One region of the Arthrobacter sp. SLBN-122 genome, then DNA from elsewhere that is predicted to be linked to it. Evidence: riboswitches for the same ligand, from Rfam matches in the RefSeq annotation. Region 1 holds a riboswitch; each other region holds the start of a gene.
The links. Region 1 has a riboswitch for cyclic di-AMP ahead of FBY36_RS13140 (M23 family metallopeptidase). Riboswitches for the same ligand answer to the same signal wherever they lie in the genome.
Positions count from the first base shown of each region.

Region 2: linked by a shared signal. The riboswitch ahead of FBY36_RS19475 (C40 family peptidase) and the one ahead of FBY36_RS13140 (M23 family metallopeptidase) in region 1 are both predicted to bind cyclic di-AMP.
Region 3: linked by a shared signal. The riboswitch ahead of FBY36_RS12490 (hypothetical protein) and the one ahead of FBY36_RS13140 (M23 family metallopeptidase) in region 1 are both predicted to bind cyclic di-AMP.

Region 1 is NZ_VFMS01000001.1:2,813,464-2,818,577, forward strand. It holds gene serC (phosphoserine transaminase) at 1-350, opposite strand, end outside; gene FBY36_RS13135 (metal-dependent transcriptional regulator) at 646-1,347, shown strand; cyclic di-AMP (ydaO/yuaA leader) riboswitch at 1,488-1,699, shown strand; gene FBY36_RS13140 (M23 family metallopeptidase) at 1,712-2,533, shown strand; cyclic di-AMP (ydaO/yuaA leader) riboswitch at 2,662-2,842, shown strand; gene FBY36_RS13145 (C40 family peptidase) at 2,912-3,598, shown strand; gene FBY36_RS13150 (NlpC/P60 family protein) at 3,761-4,534, shown strand; gene FBY36_RS13155 (HNH endonuclease) at 4,802-5,114, shown strand, end outside.
Region 2 is NZ_VFMS01000001.1:4,241,577-4,246,690, reverse strand. It holds gene FBY36_RS19485 (ribonuclease Z) at 1-596, shown strand, start outside; gene FBY36_RS19480 (protein adenylyltransferase SelO) at 580-2,046, shown strand; gene FBY36_RS19475 (C40 family peptidase) at 2,150-2,989, opposite strand; cyclic di-AMP (ydaO/yuaA leader) riboswitch at 2,993-3,160, opposite strand; gene FBY36_RS20945 (hypothetical protein) at 3,419-3,829, shown strand; gene FBY36_RS20940 (hypothetical protein) at 4,208-4,699, shown strand; gene FBY36_RS19465 (TraR/DksA family transcriptional regulator) at 4,721-5,080, shown strand; gene FBY36_RS19460 (DNA alkylation repair protein) at 5,086-5,114, shown strand, end outside.
Region 3 is NZ_VFMS01000001.1:2,659,126-2,664,239, reverse strand. It holds gene FBY36_RS12500 (bifunctional glycosyltransferase family 2/GtrA family protein) at 1-448, shown strand, start outside; gene FBY36_RS12495 (ArnT family glycosyltransferase) at 460-2,568, shown strand; cyclic di-AMP (ydaO/yuaA leader) riboswitch at 2,760-2,920, shown strand; gene FBY36_RS12490 (hypothetical protein) at 2,926-3,645, shown strand; gene FBY36_RS12485 (glyoxalase superfamily protein) at 3,701-4,090, opposite strand; gene upp (uracil phosphoribosyltransferase) at 4,135-4,770, opposite strand; gene FBY36_RS12475 (phosphatase PAP2 family protein) at 4,783-5,114, opposite strand, start outside.

The DNA of each region.
Region 1 (5,114 bases):
GGTGCCTTGTTGGTGGCGGCGGCAAACTTGGAACCGAACTCACCGAAGGACAGGTGCTGGGCCTTCTTCTCCACGAGGCCGAAGCTGGCAACGTCCCAGAAAGCGGTGGAGCCGCCCACGCCGAGGACCACCTCGTAGCCGTCCGGAGCCCGGAAGAACTGGCTCAGCCCTTCCCGGACCGACTTGACCAGGTTCTTGACCGGCGCCTGCCGGTGTGAGGTGCCAAGGATCGTCCTGGAAGCCGCTGCCAGCGCGTCGATCTGTTCCTGCCGGACCTTTGACGGACCGGCCCCGAACCGCCCGTCCTGGGGCAGGAGGTTGGCGGGGATCGTGATGCTGGTGTCGCTCACAGGTGCTCCAATTCGGCGGGGACGAAAGCTATGGTCCGGAAGGGCGGGCAGTGGTGGCCGGCAGGGCGCGCGGTGGCTGGGCTGCCGGCTACTCCCATTCTGCCTGAACCGCCGCCGGGGGCGGGAGCCGGGTACGTCATAGTCCGGACAGTGAGACGTGCCCGTCCCGCCCAGCCCTTGGGGCGCAGCTATTCGGACAAAGTCAAAATAGGCTAAGCTTTCCCCCGGACTATTTCGCGGGAAGAGGCGATACGGTGGGACAACGCAAGGTACTGCGCTCGAGGAGCTGAGCTGGATGACGGATCTGATCGACACTACGGAGATGTACCTCAGGACCATCCTGGAGCTTGAGGAAGAAAACATCGTTGCCCTCAGGGCCCGTATCGCCGAACGCCTGCGCCACTCGGGGCCCACCGTCTCCCAGACCATCGGCCGCATGGAGCGGGACGGGCTCGTCGTTGTCTCCGGTGACCGCCACCTGGAACTCACGGATACAGGCCGCAAGCGCGCCACGGAGGTCATGCGCAAGCACCGGCTGGCCGAACGCCTGCTGGCAGATGTCATCGGCCTGGACTGGGCCTACGTCCATGACGAAGCCTGCCGCTGGGAACACGTCATGAGCGAGCGGGTGGAGCGGCGCATCTACGAAATGCTGGGCCACCCCACCGAGTCGCCCTACGGCAATCCCATTCCCGGCCTTGCTGCGCTTGGAGGCCAGGCGGGCCGCGGCTTTGCCGACGGCGCCATCAGCCTGGTGGAAGCAATGAAGAACTACGGGCCCGCCTCGGGCGTGACCATCAGCCGTCTGGCGGAGCCAATCCAGGTGGAACCGGAACTGCTGGCCCAGTTGGATGAGGGCGGGATCCGGCCCGGTGCTGCGGTGACGCTGGAACGCGTGGGCGAGTACATTTCCGTCCGGGTCGCGGGGATCGAAGGGGCGCTGGAGCTGCCGCCCGAGGTTGCTGCCCACGTCTTCGTTGCCATCAACCAGGACTGATCGGGCACTTTCCATACCCCAGACAGGCACGTCCACGCAAAGGTAACGGAATTGTTACCTAGGGACTTAAGCCCCTATAGTGGAACCAAGCGTTGATACATAAGCGTTACCTGACCCGGAGCCGAGCTCTGCCAGCGGGCCAGGTGAACGAGTTCGTTACTGGCAGAGGCGGGGGAACCACAAGCGGCAGCGGGGGACTGCCTTGGGGTGAAGTCCGTCAGCAGCAAGCCTCTCCAGTGAAGGATTCTTCCGGGAATACCCCTGCGCAGAAGCTTGCCTACGGCGGACCGGGTCTTTGAACTCTCTGACCCGAATCCGACAGCTAACTCCGCAGGCTTCTTCCAGAGAGGAACCCTTCTTGACCATGCAGACCCCACGGGGCCGCCGACGCGCGGCCGGCCCCCCTTCGGCACCCCGGGCTGCCGAAGTCGTCGCAGCGGAGCGCCCCCGCGACCTGCATCGCGACGCGCGCCGCCGCCGGGGTCCCTTCCGGCAGATGACGGAGTTTGCCGCCGCCAGCGGCATCGGCCAAAAAGCCGGTATGGCCCTTGCCGCAACGGGCCTGGTGCTGACGGTTACGGTGCCCGCCACGAGTCCCGTCATGGCCACGGACGCCGCCGGCAGTACCCCCATGGCTGCTTCCGCCGTCAGCCCGCAGCCTCAGATTTCCGCTGATATCGGAGCCCAGGTCGACTTCAGCCGCTCCGCGGTGGTGACGCAGGCGGACCCGGACGGGAAGCTGAAGCAGCTCCTGAGCGCGCAGTCCGCCGGCTCCGTCACGCGTGCCGCTTCGGCCGGCACCCTGGCTGCACCCCTCGGGTCCCTCGCCACCGCTTCCCCCTTCGGTTACCGGGTCAGTCCCATCACCGGAGGTTCCGGAGACTTCCACAGGGGCCAGGACTTCGTGGCGCAGTGCGGCACCTCGGTCCTGGCGGCCGCAACAGGGACGGTCACCTTCGCGGGCTGGCACCCGTTCGGCGGCGGAAACCGGGTGGTCATCGACCATGGCAATGGGCTGGAAACCACCTACAACCACCTCTCGTCCTTCAGCGTCAAAGTCGGCCAGACCGTCTCCCGCGGGGATGTCGTGGCACTGAGCGGCACCACCGGCGCGTCCACCGGCTGCCACCTGCACTTCGAGGTCCAGGTCAATGGCGAAGTGGTCGATCCAATGGGCTGGCTGTAACCGAATGATTGCTCACTCTCAGATCGTCGTGACTCGTCGTGACCTGAATGTGACATTGAAACAAAACTGCTGTACCGTCTAACTCGCGTCAACTTTTCCGAAGTTGACGCTCTTGAGTGGATTGCCTAACTCTGCCACCGCTCAAGGTCCGTTCGCATTTCATCGTCTGGCAGGGGCGGGGGAACCAATTTTGGCCTTCATTTCCAGAAGGCCTTGGGGTTAAGACACAAAGCTTCCCAGGAAGCAGCGTGGCCGGGTGACTCCCATCCGAATCCGACAGCTCACCTCGCAGGCATTGGGAGAGGCTACTTCGTGTCTTCACGCCATCATTCTGCGCGCCACCGTGCGCAAACGGTTCGCACCAACCCGCTGGACGCCATGTCCAAGGCTGTCACTGCAAATGCCGGGACCGTAGGCCGCCAGGCTGCCGTTGTGGCAGCGGCTTCGGGCCTCATCCTGAGCATGGGCCTGCCCGCCACGGCAGCTGACACCACTGCCGGTGTCTCTGCCTCCACCGAGTCCGGTTCGGCCCAGACGGCACTCGCCGTCACCGCTGCCCCCACGGCCACGGTGTCCTTCGAGCGTCCGGTCGTCAAGACCACCGCCGCTCCCAAGGTTGAAGCGCTACGTACCCAGTCCACGGCAGCAGCCAACCGCGCGGCCAACACCGCCACTGCAGGCCAGGAGGCGTCCCCGGCCGCAAAGGCGGAAGAGTCCGTATCCGCTGCGGCAACCTCGGGCATTGCCGCTATCGCCTACACCGGCATCGGCCACTCCTACGTGTGGGGCGGCACCAGCCCCGTCACCGGCTGGGACTGCTCCGGTTTCGTGCAGTGGGTTTACGCCCAGGCCGGAATCAGCATCCCCCGCACCAACGCGTGGAGCATCATGACCCCCACCTCCGCACCGCAGCCGGGTGACCTGGTTGTCCAGAACGGTGGCGCGCACGTCGGCATCTACGTCGGTAACGGCATGATGATCAGCGCCCTCAACCCCTCGCAGGGCACGCTGCTCCACTCGCCCGCGGCCACCGGTTCCTCCACGTACTACCACTACAGCAAATAGTTCTTGGGCTTCACGCTCCAGGGGCTTTTTCTTTGCCCAAAGCTTCTTCGCTAAAAACCACATCCCCGTTCGGGACGCGCCGGCGTACCCCCAAGATGCCGGCGCGTCCAACACCCTTCGCCTGCCCACCTGCGGTTCGAGGGAAAACGAAAGAGAGAACTGATGACGACTCGTGCCACCGCACGGCATCGCGCCGAGGTCACCAAAACCAACTCAATCGCTGTCATTGCCAAGGCTGTCAGCGACAACGCAGGCGGCATGGGCCGCCAGGCTGCGGTCATCGCTGCCGCTTCCGGCCTGGTCCTGACCTCCGGCATCGCTGCCAACGCTGCCGACGCCAACGTCAAGCGTGATTCCGCGCCGGCCTCCGCGCTGGAAGTTGGATCCGCCGTTGACGCCCCGATTTCCGCGGCTTCCACCATCTCCATCAGCTACGAGAAGCCTGCCGTGACCACCACGCCGGCTCCCGTCGTCGAGCCTGAGCCCGAGGTCGAGGTGCAGGAAGCCGCTCCCGCTCCTGCCGCGCAGCCCGCTGCTGCCCCCAAAGTCACGGCCAAGGTTGCCACCGCCGCCGCTCCTGCCGCTCCCGCAGCCCAGGCATCCGCCAGTGGTAAGGGTGCCGCCATCCTCTCCGCCGCGTACGCACAGCTCGGCGTGATGCAGGACTGCACCATGCTGGTCACCAACTCGCTGGCCGCCGTCGGAATCCACTTCCACGACTGGCCCGCCGGCTACCTGTCCCTGGGCCGCACCGTCAGTGCAGCCGAGGCGCAGCCGGGCGACCTGATTTACTACGCTGACGGCGGCGCGGGCATGGCCCACATTGCTGTCTACGCCGGAAACGGCATGGCCGTCCACGGCGGCTACAACGGAAACCAGACGGTGGTCTTCAGCGCAAACGTTGGGTCCGGCCCCGTCTTCATCCGCGTCAACTAGGCATTCCGGCGCTGGCGTGAACGGCCGCCAGCCTCAAAATGTCCCAAAGACCCCCGCCCATGAGGTGGGGGTCTTTGGTGTTTAAGTGGGGTGCCGCCGCCGGGGCGGACGCCTCCTGACGTGTCAGCCGCTGGTTGGCTCCCGGGCGGAGATTACCTGATTCTGCATTTCTTTGTTTACTCTTGTGATGTCGATCCATAGCCCGGACATGCCGAGGGCAGCCGGCCCTCGTGCCCCTGACGGGTGCGGCCGTGAAGAGGTAAGTGCATGCGCACTCTCGTTCTGAATGCTGGATATGAACCGCTGGCGGTTATTACTTTCCGCCGGGCGCTGGTGCTTGTGCTGACAGGCAAGGCCAGTGTGGTGGCCGAAGGGGACGACCCCGTGGTGGGCCCCACCGACGTCCTGGGGCGCCCGTCCGTGATCCTCCTCAACCGCTACATCCGACCCCGGTACAACCATTCCACTGCCGTCAGCCGCAGGGGAGTGCTCCGGCGCGATGGGCATAAATGCGCCTACTGCGGGAAGGCTGCGCACACCATTGACCACGTGCATCCGAAATCCAGGGGCGGGGCAGATT
Region 2 (5,114 bases), 1.4 Mb from region 1:
GCGCCGGACCCGTGGCGGAAGGCCTTGAGGTCCGGCCCCTGAAGCACCGCATCGAGACGTACGGTTATCTGCTCACCGAGCCCGAAGGCCGCACCTTTCTGCCGGAACGGCTCCGGGCGGCGGGCATCGAAGGGCCCGACGTCCGCCGGCTCCAGCGGCAGGGGGTCCTGGGGACAGCCCGGATGGAGGACGTGAGCATTCCCAGGCCGGGCCAGCGGTTTGCCTTCATCATGGACACCGCACCGTGTCCCGGTGCAGAAGAATTGGCAGCGGGCACGGACCTGCTGGTCACGGAGTCCACGTTTAGTGACGACGACGCCGGCCTGGCCCGGCAATACCTGCACCTGACCGCCGGGCAGGCCGGCGAACTGGCGGCGTCTGGGAAGGCCCGGACGCTGGTGCTCACGCATTTTTCAGCACGGTACGGCAACAACGTCTCCCACCTCGCGGAGCAGGCAAGGGCCCGGGCTCCGGAAACCACGGTCATTGCCGCTGAGGACCTGCAGCGCATTGCCGTTCCCCATCGGCGGCAACAGATCCGGGAAGCGGCAGGCGAAACTACGGCGATAGGGTTAAACCATGACGGCATCAGCTGAATCCACGGTCACTTTTGACGGCCGTTTCGCACGGGAACTGGCCGAACTCGCCGTTCCCTGGCATGCCGAGGAAGCACCCAGTCCCGAGCTTCTGGTCCTGAACGACAAGCTCGCACGGGACCTGGGCCTCGATCCGCAGTACCTCCGCAGCAGCGAAGGGCTACGGCTCCTGGTGGGCAATTACATACCCGCTGGCGCCACTCCGGTGGCCCAGGCATATGCAGGGCACCAGTTCGGCGGTTACTCACCCCTGCTCGGTGACGGACGTGCGCTGCTGCTGGGGGAGGTCACGGACCAAAGCGGCCGCCTCCTGGACGTCCATCTCAAAGGCTCGGGACGCACGCCTTTCGCCCGCGCCGGGGACGGCCGTGCCGTCGTCGGGCCCATGCTCCGTGAATATGTGGTCAGTGAGGCCATGCACGCCCTGGACATTCCCACCACCCGCTCGCTCGCCGTGGTGGCAACCGGCCGGCAGGTCCGGCGCGACGGCATGCTGCCCGGTGCCGTCCTGGCACGGGTGGCAAGCAGCCACCTGCGCGTTGGCAGCTTCCAGTACGCGCGCGCCACGGAAAACCTGGACCTCCTGAAGCGGCTGGCGGACCATGCCATCAGCAGGCACTATCCGCACGCTGCCGAAGCCGAAAACCCCTACCTTGCGTTGTTCAGCTCCGTCGTCTCCGCCCAGGCAGAACTGGTGGCCCGGTGGATGCTGGTGGGATTCGTGCACGGTGTGATGAATACGGACAACATGACCATCTCAGGGGAAACCATCGATTACGGCCCGTGCGCGTTCATGGACGCGTTCAATCCCGCCGCCGTCTACAGTTCCATCGACGTCAGCGGACGCTACGCCTATGCCAACCAGCCAGTGCTTGCCGAATGGAACCTTGCCCGGCTCGCCGAGGCGATGCTGCCGCTCATCGACGAGGACCAGGAAAAGGCGGTTGCCCCGGCCGTGGAAGTGCTCGGCGGGTTCCGCGGACAGTACAGCAAGGCGTGGTCCGGCGGTATGAAACGCAAGCTGGGCCTGGGAAGCGGCGCGGAAAGCGGCGAGGACTCCTCAGCCCTGGTGGACGATGCCATCGCCATCCTGAAGGACGGCCCGGTGGACTACACCTTGTTCTTCCGTAACCTGGGCAAGGCCGCCCGGGGCGACCTCCGTCCCGTCCGCGGCATGGTCCTTGACCTGGCCGCGTTCGACGCCTGGGCGGAGCGGTGGCAGGCCATGGAACCCGATGCGGAACTGATGGACAGCGTGAACCCGGTCTACATTCCCCGGAACCACCTGGTTGAGGAAGCCCTCTCAGCTGCCACCGAAGGAAACCTCGCGCCCCTGCAGCAGCTGCTCGAGGCCATCGGTGCCCCCTTTACCGAACGTCCCGGGCTGGAACGCTACGCCGAGGGTGCCCCTGAAGAATTCGGCAACTACATGACCTTCTGCGGGACCTGACGGCTCGTGCCAGTGGGAAAACGACAGGAGGGCGGCGGCCGGGAATACCCGGCTGCCACCCTCCTGTTGTGACTGGCTTCGCTGCCGCGAAGCGCCGCGGAGACTAGGCTACGCGGACTGCGGAGTAGCCGCCGAGCCAGCTGATGGAGTGGACTTCAGTGCTGTAGCCGTTGACGCCGCCACTGACAACCTGGCCGTCGCCGGCGTAAACGCCAACGTGGCCGGAGGTGATGATCAGGTCACCGGGGGCGGGGGCGCTGACAACGGTTCCGTACTGGAAGAACTGGGTGGGGGCCAGGTCTCCGACGGACTTGCCGACGGAGCGCAGGGCCTTTTCAACCATTGCGGTGCAGTCCTGGCCCACGCCAACCTGGCTGTAAGCCGATGCCAGGATCGCAGCGCCGGTTCCCGTGCCGGTGGAGGCCAGCGGGGTGGCGGAGGCGTAGGACATGTTCATGCCGGTGTTCGCCGGTGCGGTTGCGGCCGCAGCCTGGACCGGAGCTGCGGCAGGGGCCGGAGCCGGTGCTGCGGTGTAGCCTGCGCCGGGGATCCGGATCTGGTCACCGGGGTAGATGATTGAGGACAGGCCCAGTCCGTTGGCGGACAGGACGTCGTTGAGGCTGACGCCGTAGGCGGCCGCGATGGCCCCGATGGTGTCGCCGGCTACGACGGTGTGGACGTTGCCTGCTGCGGCGGGTGCTGCTGCCGGGGCTGCAGGTGCCGAGTACGCCTGGACGCTGGTGTTCTCAGTGGTATCCGGACCGGTGACACCTGCATGGGCCGGGGCTCCGACGCCGAATGCAATGCCTGACGCTGCAGCAACTGCGAGCGCCGGGCGGCCCAGCGAGCGGGCCTGGGACTTGGCGGTTACGGCGAGGCCCTCGAGCACAATGGAGCGGGCCGGAGTCGCGCGGTGACGGGCAGTAATGGAATTTTTTGACACGTTTGATCGCCTCTCCCATGCCTGCGGGGTGAGCTGTCGGGTTCGGGCTGGAGATGCCCGGCCGGTAGCGGCTCCGCAAGCGGAGCTCTACCGACTTAACCCCAAGGCCACAAGTGGCCGTGGAAACTTGGTTCCCCCGTCCCTGCCATCTGGAAACGGTGAATCCCATGATCAGCGGCAGGGCTCGGCATACTGATGGGAATGTCCCGTCTGAGAGGGACACTCAAAGACCATAACCCGCTCTCAGGGTCATTGTCACATTTGGATAACATACGAGGTTTTCCTCTCAATTCCGCAAACGTCTTGATGTACCTCGAATCTCAGGGCTGACCCCACAAGACAGGGAAACCGGCAAATGGCGCCGAAAGGGTAACAATGCGGCTACAGGCCACTGCTTCACCGCCGCACCCGGCTGTAGGCTGCGGAACTATGCCCCTGTTCGTTACAAAACGGCCGTTCCCGCTGTTCGCGGGCCTGATGGCTGTCGCCCTTGCCGGCGCCACCGCACTGCCGGCCGCAGCAGAGGTGGGGCCGCCCGGCGGATACCCCTCCTGGGCAGAGGTGCAGCAGGCACAATCGTCCGAAGCGGCAAAGGCCGCGGAGATCACCGCGATCAACGGGCTGCTCAGCGGTCTCCAGGAGCAGTCGGAGGCGGCCGGGGATGCGGCGGTTCGGGCTGCCGCCGACCACGCTGCGGCGGATGCGGAGCTTCAGGTGGCTGCCTCGAAGTTGGAGACGGTGTCTGCGCAGGCAGCCCGCGCAGACGACCAGCTGGCCCGGTGGCGCTCGATGCCCTGGGGACCAACAGCACCCAGGGGCTCAACGTGGTCAAGCTTGTAGGGGATAAGACTGCTGCGCTGGTGAATAAGGCGGCAGCGGCAGGAAAGGTTGCCGCTGCGCTCAGGGAACAGGAACAGCTTGCCAGGAGCGAGGGGGAACTCCTGGCCGGGGAGACGAAGGTTAAATCCGAGGCCGCCCGTTCCGCCCGGGACGCATTGAACCGCCAGGTGGCCGGGGAACAGCAGCACAGTGGCGAGCTGACTGCCCAGCTTGCCACCCTGAAGGGTACGACGGCGGCCCTTGAGGGGGAGTATCGCCAAGGCCAGGCAGCGCTGGCGGCCTACGAGGCGGCCCAGGCGGCCAAGCGCGCCGCCGGGGAGGAGCAGGCCCGCCGCCAGGCAGCCGCTGCCGCCCAGCAGCCCGCCGCCCCAGCTGCCATTGGCGCTAATCCCGTCCAGGTGGATCCAACACCGGCAAATCCGGGACCGGTCGCACCCGCCAACAATCCAGCTCCTGCCGTTCCGGACGCCGCCGCCGCCACCGCCACCGCCACCGCCACCGGCGCCGGCCCTGCCAAGCCCGCCCGCCGTCGTCGTTCCTTCCGTTCCCGGTGGAGCTGTCAACGATCCGGCCGGGGCGAAAAGCTACGCGTCCGGACGCCTTGCTGCCTTCGGATGGGGCCAGGACCAATTCCTGTGCCTGGCCCGGCTGTGGACCAAGGAATCCAACTGGCTGACCACCGCCACCAACGCCTGGTCCGGAGCTTACGGGATTGCCCAGTCGCTGCCGCCGGGCAAGTATGCCAGCGCCGGCAGCGACTGGCTGACAAGCTACCGGACGCAGGTCGAATGGGGCCTTGGCTATATCCGTGACCGCTACGGTTCGCCCTGCGGGGCGTGGAACCATTCCATCGCCCTGAACTGGTACTGACTGACGCGCTAGGCTTTCCCCATGCCAGATTTCGAACGGTTCCGTCTGCTGCTCGAAGAGGAGCGGGCGCGGCGAGTGGCGCTGCTGCCGGCGCTGCGCGCAGACATCGCCGCGGCGAATTCGGCCCGCCAGGATTCGAACGTCGACGATGAACATGATCCGGAGGGCGCCACGATCGCCTTCGAACTTTCGCAGGCATCGGCGCTCCTGAAGCAAAGCTCGGCCGGCCTGGACCAGATCGAAGCGGCCCTGGCAAGGCTGGCCGGGGGAACCTACGGAACCTGCGCCGTCTGCGGGGAACCCATCGCTGAAGGAAGGCTGGAGGCACGCCCCTGGACCCCGTTTTGCATCCTGCACGCCTCCTTTGGGCGCGGACGGTGACGGGCATGGCGGACGTTGTGTCCGCTGCGGCGGA
Region 3 (5,114 bases), 150 kb from region 1:
GGCGGCCGAGCAGACACGTGGCAGCAGCCTCTTTGGCCAGCTGATCCGTTTCGCCGCCATCGGCGCCGCCTCAACCCTGGCCTACCTGCTGATCTTCGTGTCCTGCCGGGGCTTCATGGACCCGCAGTTGGCCAACTTCCTGGCGCTGCTGGTCACCGCCGTGGCCAACACCGGCGCCAACAGGCGTTTCACGTTCGAAATCCAGGGCGGCAACCCGATCCGGCACCACTTCGAGGGGCTGATCGTGTTCGGCATCGGCCTGCTGCTCACCTCCGGGGCACTCGCCCTGGTCCACCGGACGACGGCGCCCGACCGGTGGGTGGAAATCCTCACCGTTGTGGCGGCGAACCTTGCGGCGACGGCGGCCCGGTTCCTGCTGTTCCGGCTGTGGGTGTTCCGCGGCAACCTCAGCAACAGGGCCACGAAAGACACCACGCCTTCGAGATAAACGGCAGCATCATGACCTGCACCGTCTCCCCCGCGGACGCCGGTTCAGCCGCAGGCCGGCAACCCTCGTCATCCGGACAAGCGGTGTCCATGACCGGGTCGGCTGTGCCGGGATCCCGCTGGAGCCGCTACATATTCGGTGCCCAGCCCCGTTGGGTACGGCCGTCCGCCGCAGGGCTTCTGGTGGCCACGGCGGTCCTGTACCTCTGGAACCTGGCAGCAACCGGTTACGGAAACCCGTTCTATGCGGCAGCCATCCAGGCCGGCACCAAGGACTGGACCGCGTTCCTCTTCGGCCCGCTCGACGCCGGCAACGCCATCACCGTCGACAAGCCGCCGGCAGCACTCTGGATCCCCGCCCTTGCAGGGCGCATCTTCGGATTCTCGCCGCTGAGCATGCTGGTGCCGGAGGCACTCATGGGGGTGGCCGCCGTCGGCTTTCTCTACCTGGCCGTAAAGCGCGTTTCCGGACCGGCTGCGGGCCTGCTCGCCGGCGGCGCCCTGGCGCTGACGCCGGTGGCTGCGCTCATGTTCAAGTTCAACAACCCGGACGCCATGCTCACGCTGTGCCGGGTGCTCGCCGCCTACTTCACCACCCGCGCCATCGAGCGGGCGGGATGGACGTGGCTTGTCGCTGCGGGGGCCGTGATTGGCCTGGCGTTCCTCACCAAGATGCTGCAGGGTTTCCTGATCGTCCCGGCGCTGGGACTCGCCTATCTTTGGGCCGCCCCCACGTCGACCGGACGCCGGCTGGCGCACCTGCTGGGCGCCTTGGGAGGGATCGTCGTGGTTGCCGGCGGCTACATCGCCCTTTTCCAGCTGACGCCGGCCTCCGAGCGACCGTACATGGCAGGATCCAGCACCAACAGCTTCCTGGAACTGACCTTCGGCTACAACGGACTGGCCCGCATCACCGGTTCCGGCGAAGGCATGCCCGACGGCGGAGCCGGGGACGCCGGCGGACCCGGAGGCCGCTTAGGCGGCGGGAACGCCGGGTTCGGCGGGGCTGCGGGCCTGCTGCGGATGTTCGGCACCAGCTTTGGCGGCGAAGTGTCCTGGCTGCTGCCTGCCGCCCTGGTCCTGCTGGTGGCGTGCTTGTGGTTCACGCGCCGCGAAGTCAGGACCTCCCCGGGCCGTGCCGCGCTGATCCTGTGGGGCGGCTGGCTCCTGGTCACCGCGGGCGTCTTCAGCTTCATGAGCGGCATCGTCCACCCGTACTACTCGGTAGCACTGGCACCGGCGGTCGCAGCGCTGGTGGGCATCGGCAGCGTGGAACTGTGGCGCGGCCGGGATTACTGGCCGGCCCGGACCGTCCTGGCCGCCGCCATCCTTGGCACCTCCATCTGGTCCGCCGTCCTGCTGGGCCGCGACGCGTCATGGCTCCCCTGGCTTCGCGTCACCATCATCGCCCTGGGTGTCCTGGCGGCCGCCGCAATCCTCCTCCGCCTCGACGCACTGGGCACCTCCGGATGGTTCCGGCGGGCCGGCGCGGCCGCCGTCGTCGTCGTATCCCTCCTGGCCGGAGGACTCGGAACCGGCGCGTGGACACTCGCCACCGCTGCCTCTGCACACTCAGGCTCCATTCCGACGTCGGGGCCCGCGGGTTCGTCGGCGGCTGGCTTCGGGAGCCGGGCCGCGGGGCTGGGCGGCAACCGGGCAGGCGGCAGGGATGCCGCCGCTATGGACTCTGCCCCAGGCGCTGGCGGGCTTGATCCCTCCCGTGGTTTCGACGGTGCAACTGGCCCCGGCGGTGCCACGGATGGATCCGGCGGCCCGGGTGAAGGAACGGCAGATGCCGCAGTGACGGCACTTCTGGCGGGTACCACCACAAAATGGTCGGCGATTGTGTCCGGCGCCAGCCAGGCAGCCAACCTGGAACTCGCCACCAACACGGACGTCATTTCCCTGGGCGGCTGGAACGGCGGCGACCCATACCCCACGCTCGCCGGGTTCCAGGCCATGGTGGCCAAAGGAGAGATCGGCTACTTCATCGAAGGCGGCGGTATGGGCGGGGGCGGCATGGGCGGCCGCAGCGGCAACTCCGAGGTTGCTGCGTGGGTCCAGGACAACTTCCAGGCCCAGTCCGTAGGTAACTCCACCGTGTACCAACTCACCCGGTAGGACACCATTGGCCTGGTAACGGTCTGGTATTGGTGAGCCGCCAAACTGCCATAGCCCACGGCAGGTCCCGCAATTCGACGCGCTGTGCCTCGTGACTTCCGTTACCTAAATGTGACTTTGGCGTGTTCTTCCTGTACCGTCGATTGGGTGCGGTCCCCGTTCGGGCCGCATATCCCGGGTTGACGCCAAGCTCTGCCGCTTCCCCGGATTCCGATTGAGCTACGGCAGAGGCGGGGGACCCACCGTCCCGGGCACTGAATGCCCTTGGGGTTAAGCCAGTACGTGATCTTTCCGTACGGCCGGATGCCCTCATCCGAACCCGACAGCTAACTCCGCAGGTGTGAGAGGCGATCAATCATGTCCAAGAACACGGCAGAAGCACGTCTGCTGCAGGCAAAGGCTAAACACCGGGCCAAGCAGCAGGCAAAGAAGACCACCCTGGGCCAGCGCGCGGCCGTCCTTGCAGCATCCTGTGCGGTGCTGGTGGGGGTTGGCGCGGCAGGACAGGCCACCAGCAGTATGACTCCGGTGTCATCCACCGGGTCGAACTCTTCCACTACAGCGTCAGACGCTCAAATGAGCATCGAGAAGAGCGAAATCCGTTCCAACCCGGCGGCCAGCCCGGCTCCCGCCGCCATCAGCATGGCACCGCAGGCAGCGGAACCGGCCCCCGCTGCAGCACCGGCCGCGCCCGAAGCGCCCGCCCCTGCCCCGGCGCCAGCTCCCGAGCCCGCCCGCGCACCCGAGCCGGCTCCCGCCGTCGCGGTCAACGATCCCGCCGGGGCCCAAGCCTACGCCGCCAGCCAGCTGGGGACCTTTGGCTGGGCACCGGACCAGATGCAGTGCCTGCAGACGCTGTGGACCAAGGAATCGGACTGGACCACCACGGCCACCAATGCCAGCAGCGGGGCATACGGCATTGTCCAGTCCCTGCCTGCCGAGAAGATGGCCAGCTCCGGCCCGGACTACCTCACCAACTACCGCACGCAGATCAACTGGGGCCTGAATTACATCCAGGAGCGCTACCAGTCGCCTTGCGGCGCGCTGAACTTCCACCTGGCGCACAACTGGTACTAGGCAAGCCACCTTCAACCGCGGGCCCGCATCTTCATGATGCGGCCCGCGTTTGTGGTTAACCGGCGTCCTGTCCGGTGTTCCGCCACGGGATGTACTGGACAGCCCACTTGTTTCCGTCGGGGTCGGCGAAGTAGACGAAGTGACCCCAATCCTGCACGTCCACGTCGCTGACATCCACGCCGTTGTTCTTCAGGTGGTCATGGGCGGCTTTGATGTCGTTGACCACCAGCTGCAGGTTGGAACCGGTGCCGGGAGGGGCGTCGGTGAGGCCTTCGCCGATGCAGATGGAGCAGGCCGAACCGGGCGGCGTCAGCTGCACGAAGCGGATGGAGTCCGAGGGCCGCTCGTCGAAATCGGCGTTAAAGCCCACTTTATTGACGTAGAAGTCCTTGGCGCGGTCAACGTCGGACACGGGGAGAAAGACAAGCTCGAGTTTCCAGTCCATCCGCACAGGCTAGCGGCGGGAACTCTTTTGAAAAAGGGTGAAATCTACCCGGCGATGCCGTAGAGGCGGTCGCCGGCGTCGCCCAGGCCGGGAACGATGTAGGACTTCTCGTTGAGCTTCTCGTCGATGGAGGCCAGGACGATGTGCACGTTGGCCCCTGACAGTTCCTCTTCCAGCCGGGCCAGGCCCTCGGGGGCGGCCAGCAGGCAGATGCAGGTGACGTCGGAGGCGCCGCGCTTGAACAGGAACTTGATGGCTTCGCGCAGGGTTCCGCCGGTGGCCAGCATGGGGTCCAGGACGAAGACCTGGCGGCCGGTGAGGTCCTCCGGCAGGCGCTCTGCGTAGGTGATGATGTCCAGCGTTTCCTCGTCCCGGGCCATGCCCAGGAAGCCCACCTCAGCGGTGGGAACGAGCTTGGTCATGCCCTCCAGCATGCCCAAACCCGCGCGGAGGATGGGAACCACCAGCGGGGTGGGCTTGGTGAACGCGGTGCCGATGGTGGTGCTGACCGGCGTTTGGATGGTGACGGGCTCCGTGCGGACCTCCCGCGTCGCTTCGTACGCCAGCAGGGTCACCAGCTCTTCCGTCAGCTGGCGGAAGACCGGCGACGGCGTGTTCTTGTCCCGCAGGACGGTGAGCTTGTGGGCGACCAGGGGGTGGTCAACAACGAGAGTGCGCATCCCCCAAAACTATCACCCGCCGCTGTCCTTCCCACGTCTGGAAGATCCGCCGTCGTGCAGTTCCTCGGCCACCACGTCGCGGACAATCGGACGGTCGAACGACGGCGCTGCGCCGATGTGTTCGCGCCTGCGGACCAGGTGGAACAGCCTGTGGGCCAGGATGACGATGGCCACCCAGGCCAGTCCCAGGATCCACCCGGCCATGACGTCCGTCAGCCAGTGGTGGCCCAGGAAGACCCGGCTCAGTCCCATGGCGATGATGAAGAGGGAACCGGCGGTGATGGCAGTGACGCGGACCCGCATCGTATGGAACTGAAGGCAGATGAGGTAAATCACCAGGCTGA